2 regions of the Avibacterium endocarditidis genome follow, and region 2 is predicted to be linked to the other one. Evidence: riboswitches for the same ligand, from Rfam matches in the RefSeq annotation. Region 2 holds a riboswitch; the other holds the start of a gene.
The links. Region 2 has a riboswitch for thiamine pyrophosphate ahead of thiM (hydroxyethylthiazole kinase). Riboswitches for the same ligand answer to the same signal wherever they lie in the genome.
Positions count from the first base shown of each region.

Region 1 (3,147 bases), on a different contig from region 2:
AGCTAATTTGAATTCGTGCATTGGCTTGCAACATTAAATAACCAAGCCCTTGTGATGATCCTACCCATTCCCCCACAATCGCTCCAATAGGGGCAACGGAAACCGCAATGCGCAAGCCCGAGGCTAACGCAGGCAAAGCGGCAGGTAAGCGAACCTTAAATAATAATTGCCTTGATAAAATTCCCATTGTTTTAGCCAGCTCTAACCATTGCTTTGGGGTGTTACGCAAGCCGTCATAACAAGCGGCGGTAACTGGGAAATAAATAATCAAAATAGTCATCGCAATTTTTGATGCAATGCCATAGCCAAACCAAAGCACCAATAATGGCGCAATAGCAAAAACAGGGATCGCCTGCGAGGCAATTAAAATGGGCAATAAAAAGGCTGAAAGTGTTCGTGAAGAAGCCAGCAATAAGGCTGAAAGCAAACCAAATAAAAATCCAAGCACCAGCCCTAATAAAATTTCCCATAAAGTAATTTTGGCGTGCATAAATAATAAAGCCCATTGTGAAGACACTTCATTTAGCACGGCAACAGGTTCAGGCAATAAATAATGTGGGATCGCAAAAATTGAAATCGCCCCTTGCCAGCACAAGGCGAAAAATAAGGTCATTATCAATGCTCGAAATAGGCTTTGCCACGACAACATTAATGTTCCCCCATTAACTGCTTAAATAAATATTGCTGTAATTGCCATAATTTCTCTTGCGAAAAATCTCTTGGCGCTTTGCCTTGCGGGCAAATGGGCGGTGAAAGCTGAACGGGTTGTTGGTGCAAAATATAGATTTTATCCGCTAGCAATAAGGCTTCTTGTGGATCGTGGGTGATAAGCAACACAGTTTTATCTGCTAATAAATGATGTGAAAGCTGCTGTAATTGCAAGCGGGTTACGGCATCTAACGCGGAAAAAGGTTCGTCCATTAAAATAATCTCTGCATCTTGCATTAGCGTTCGAGCCAACGCCACGCGCTGCCGCTGTCCGCCAGAAAGCTGATAACAAGGCTTATGCAAATGTTGTTCCATTTTCACCGCACTTAATAAAGTGCGGGCTTTTTCTTCCGTTTTTTTCGTTTTGCTATGAGTAAGATGCTGATAAAGCTGAACATTATCTAAAATAGACAGCCAAGGATACAAACTATCCTGCTGTGCAAGCCAAGCAATTTTGCCTGAACACTGAATGCGCCCTTGCACAATCGCCTGATTTTCTAACCCTGCAATGGCACGCAATAAGGTTGATTTTCCCACGCCTGATGCACCAAGCAACGCCACCCACTCCCCTTGTGATACGCTAAAATGAAAATGCTCAAACAAAGGTTGCTCAGCAAAACTGAGTTTAAGATCGGAAATTTCGATGGCTTTCATCGTTCATTCACCAATCAACGTAATGGAAAAAAGCCGTTAAAAATAAAAGAAGTGAGGTGAGAATTTAATAAGAAAAGAAGCGTTTGCATAATTAGTTTCCTACGTCAGTATTAGCTGTATCAGGTTCACGGGTATCATCTCAGCTTAAACAAGCACCCCGACTAATGCAAAACAGTGTAGCGGAAGTTCAAATAAAAATCAAAGTTTACAGACCAAAAAATTATATTTTTATAATATAACAAGAAATATTTAAAATTTATTTAAATATTGCCATCTTATGCTAAATAAAAGTCAATAAAATAACTATAACCCATTGATACACTTAATCTTTTCTCATACTGGTCGGAGAAGAATAAATATTGACTTTACTATTTAAAAGAGTATTCTGTATTACGAGTCAGACAGTATTGACTCATCTTTTTACAATTAAAATAACAACAAAGGAGTTCATTATGAAACTTAAATCTAAATTAGTATTAGGCGCTATGGCAGCATTCTTATCTTCACAAGTGCTTGCTTCCGCTGGTCAACCTGTACCTGTAGATCCTAGTGAATATGATGGTGTTGGTTGCACTAAAGAATATGAGCCAACTCCATATAAAAAGAAAGATGGTACAGTAGTGACTGCTCCTAACCGTTGTGTTGCTGCAAAATGGGCATCTGAAGGTTTATAATATACTGTTGTAGTATGTAGAAAGCCCTGTTAACCAAGGCTTTTTTATTGTTCATTATTCTTATAAACTTTTACTTACTCCTTAATTTTAAACATAAGAAAAACTCCTCTCCCACTTTAACAAAGTGGGATTTTTTTATCTTTAGTAAAATAATGTCGCCTAAAATTCTTGTGAAAAATCAATCTTTTTGTCTTTATCAACCTTACAAATCATAGCAATCTTTACCATTACCTGCTAATCAATATATAAAAAATCCTTCCCCCTAAGGGAAAGGATTTTTATTCTAACAGTTAGTCAAGTAACGAAACTACCATTGATAGCCAACACCCACAGAGCCACCAAAGTCTCCACGAGTATTTGCATTACCTGTTAATTTCAAGATAACTTTACCATTATCACTTGCTCTTGAATAACCTACGGCAATAGCACCTTGTCCTTTATAAGTACCTGCTGCTGCTGCTACCATTGATTTACCAGGCATATAAACCTGCGGTAAACCAGCTGTCGCAGTTGCTCCTGCAATACCTGCACGAAGGTCTTTATTAAGTTTATTGATGTTATTGTTAATGTTACCAACAGCACCTTTTAACTGTCTTACATTCACAGCATCAGTATCATCTTTACCATCTGCTACATTAGTAATACGGTTACCGCCGTTATTCAGGCCATTAGTTGTCAAACTTACTGTACTATTATTGCCAGCTGCATTTGGACCACTAATTGTTACACCATTACCTTGAACAGTTGTAGAGTTTCCTGCTGCATCTGTCGTAGTGACGGAATTTAGACCTTTAAGATCCTTAGCAAGTTTAACTGTTAACTTAGCATTCTTACCATCTTGTTTTGCAACAACACCGATGTTGTTATCAGTAAGATCATCTGCATCAGTTACACCACCCACAATTTGAGTTGTGTTATTTAATGTCATTTGAGCATTACCAACATCGCCTTGGTATTTGATGCCATCATTTAAGGTAGCTACTTGTTCAGTATTACCATCTGGTTTAGTGTAAACAATACGAGTTTTGCTCTCGCCATCTTTACCATCATTACCAGCCAGTCCTTTTTCGCCTTGTGCAACGGTTACACCGGCATTTGAACCATCTTTACC
Region 1 covers NZ_CBCSDH010000010.1:79,457-82,603, reverse strand. The annotation lists gene ACNAV8_RS07340 (ABC transporter permease) at 1-649, opposite strand, end outside; gene ACNAV8_RS07335 (ABC transporter ATP-binding protein) at 649-1,362, opposite strand; TPP riboswitch at 1,442-1,532, opposite strand; gene ACNAV8_RS07330 (hypothetical protein) at 1,815-2,036, shown strand; gene ACNAV8_RS07325 (YadA-like family protein) at 2,344-3,147, opposite strand, start outside.
Region 1: another riboswitch for thiamine pyrophosphate. It lies ahead of ACNAV8_RS07335 (ABC transporter ATP-binding protein); the one in region 2 lies ahead of thiM (hydroxyethylthiazole kinase).

Region 2 (3,147 bases):
CCGCTTTTAGCGCTTGTTCTAAACGTGTTAATAAGGTTTGTTGTGGGTTATTGGCATAGTCGGGCAGATGACGGCAATCTTGTGTACCCGCCACTAAATAACAGCGTAAAATTGATTTATCCATTTTTTTGCTCCTGTGAATACGCCCAGTGATTGGTTGGGCCGTGTCCGTGTCCGATATTTAAAGGGTGCGTGATGGCGCTGGTAATAAAGGCTTTGGCAGTTTTGCAGGCTTGCTCCAACGGTTGCCCTTTGGCAAGTTCAGCGGTTAAGCAAGCGGAAAAAGTGCAGCCTGTGCCGTGGGTATGCGGCGTGTTAAAACGTGGGCTTTCCAAGACAAAAGATTCTGTCGGCGTGAAAATAAAATCTTGGCATAGCGCACTTCCGCTGTTTTGCTGATGGCCACCTTTTATAATTACGGTTTTTGCACCCATCTGTTGTAAACGTTCAGCAATTTGCGTAATACTGTGTCGATCTTCAGCTTTTAATCCTGTTAAGGCTTGTGCTTCAGGCAGATTTGGCGTTAGCACATCGGCTAAAGGCAATAGTTGCTCACGCATTGCTTGAATTGCCGATTGTTCCAATAAACTTGCGCCCCCTTTGGCGATCATCACCGGATCGATAACCACATTCGCAAATGGGTGCTTACGCAAAAAAGCGGCCACGGTTTGGATAATTTCAGCCGTGCCGAGCATACCAATTTTTACCGCATTGGGCGTGAAATCTTCTACAATTGCCTTGAGTTGCGCTTTAATGGTGCTAAGGGGGATTAAATGAATATCCGTTACGCCTAAGGTGTTTTGTGCAGTAACAGCGGTGATCACGCTCATTCCAAATACATTACGCATTTGAAAGGTTTTCAGATCGGCTTGAATACCCGCACCACCGCCACTATCTGATCCAGCAATGGTCAGGGCTTGTGCAATATGAGTCATTGTTGCTCCTTAGTTTTCAATGTGAACCTGTGCGAATTGCGCCACTTGTTGATCATTGAGTTCACCAAGTTGATCTAAAAGTGCGGTGTAAAATTGCCCATATTTTGTGCTTCCTAAGTCTTTCGCAGCCAGTTGCCCTGCCACCGCATAGGCTGTACTGGCTTGTACTACCGCATTAAAAGGTTGGCTTGGGGCGACCGCTAAAAAAGCCCCTAACACCGCGCCAAGCAAACAACCTGAGCCTGTGATTTTAGGAAACATTGGCGTGCCGTTATCAATGGTCGCCACTTGCACGCCATCGCTGATATAATCTACCGCACCGCTCACTGCCACAACACATTGATGACGTTGCGCGGCCAGTTTGGCAATTTGTGCCACATCGCCTTCACCTTGCCCTGCGTCCACACCTTTCGCCGCCCAATTCACCCCTGCTAACTGGGCAATTTCCCCGGCATTGCCACGAATAGCGGTGAATTTTACTTTACTCAGTAATTCAGCCACCACGTCCTTACGGTATTGCGTTGCCCCCACGCCCACAGGATCAAGCACCACAGGAATACCTGCTTTATTCGCAGCTTTACCAGCCGCCAACATAGCTTTCACTTTGAAAGGATCGAGCGTGCCAATGTTAATCACCAAGGCAGCGCTAAATTGAGCAAGATCCGCCATTTCTTCTTCGGCATCTGCCATAATTGGTGATGCGCCTAAGGCTAACAGCCCATTCGCTACATAGTTTGCCACCACAATGTTGGTGATGTTGTGGATTAAAGGATTGGTTTGGCGAATTTTCGTGATTAAATTAAAGTCCATTTTTTTCTCCTATGAATAAAAATCAAGCGTAAAAAAAGCCCAGTCCCATTGCCTTTATAATAAAAAATCATCTATAAAATCAATGTGATAGGGAATGATGTTGTGGAGTGACGATTTGAAAATAGAAAAGGGAAGAATAAAGTGCGGTTAAAAATATTGCGATTTTGCATAATAAGTTTCCTACGTCAGTGCTAACTGGATCAGGTTCAACGGGTATCATCTCAGCTACACAAAGCAGCACCCCGACTATTTAATAGCTTCACTCTACAAAGAAATAGGCAGAAACACAATCTCACCATTCAGAATTTCCGCATTTTGCGCAAAGTATTTTTTCGTTTTGCGAGCAAGATCGCAAAAATTGTTTAACAAGATTGCGAAAGAGCGGTGCTTTTTTCATCATATTTTTATTTTTAATTGTAGGCGTAGGGTGGGCTTTAGCCCACCATTTTTATCAGGGTTGGCAATGGCCAAGGTTATTCAATCCCAAATGGTGGGCTAAAGCCCACCCTACGTTTCTACGTTTCTTATGAGAGGGGCAGAAATAATGCCAAATTATCGGAGAGATTTTACAAAAGGCGCGTGTTATTTTTTTACATTGACATTGCAAGATCGTACAAAATGTTACCTTACTCAGCATATAGAAAAATTACGGCAAGCCTATCAAGAAACAATGAGAAAGTATCCCTTTGAAACCATCGCAATCTGTGTGTTACCTGATCATCTGCATTTCATAATGCAATTACCACAGGATGATGATAATTATTCTAAGCGTATTGCTTTTTTTAAAACGATATTTACGAAATTATTACCAAAGGCGTATCGCAATGAGAACCAAAGTCGCATAAAAAAGCGAGAAGCCGGAATATGGCAAAGACGATTTTGGGAGCATCGTATCCGTGATGAACTAGATTTGAACAATCATTTAGACTATATCTATTTCAATCCCGTTAAACACGGTTATGTTAATGCCCCCAAAGATTGGCCGTTTTCCTCATTTCGAAGAGATGTTGAAAGAGGATTTTTTCCATTGAATTGGGGTAGTTAATAAAAGGTGTAATCGGAGTGGCATAGAGCGTAGGGTGGGCTTTAGCCCACCGTTTTTTATGAATTGGGGACAAGGTTATTCAATCCAAAATGGTGGGCTAAAGCCCACCCTACGAGGTGTTGTTATGATGGTATTATGCGAGCAAGATCGCAAAAATTGTTTAACAAGATTGCGAAAGTGCGGTGCTTTTTTCATCATATTTTTATTTGTAATGGTAAGTTGTCATTTTATGTAAGAATGAAATTTTCGCTTAAATTAGATGTGATTTTATGGCTGGTGATTGGCGCAGGCTTGAGTTTGCTTTATGTGTCGAAAGCCTTATTGCTTAGTGTTGAGTTAATGCTTTGCACTGTGGGA
Region 2 covers NZ_CBCSDH010000002.1:164,944-168,090, reverse strand. The annotation lists gene thiE (thiamine phosphate synthase) at 1-124, opposite strand, end outside; gene thiD (bifunctional hydroxymethylpyrimidine kinase/phosphomethylpyrimidine kinase) at 117-935, opposite strand; gene thiM (hydroxyethylthiazole kinase) at 945-1,745, opposite strand; TPP riboswitch at 1,906-2,000, opposite strand; gene ACNAV8_RS01840 (REP-associated tyrosine transposase) at 2,290-2,790, shown strand; gene ACNAV8_RS01835 (DNA internalization-related competence protein ComEC/Rec2) at 3,028-3,147, shown strand, end outside.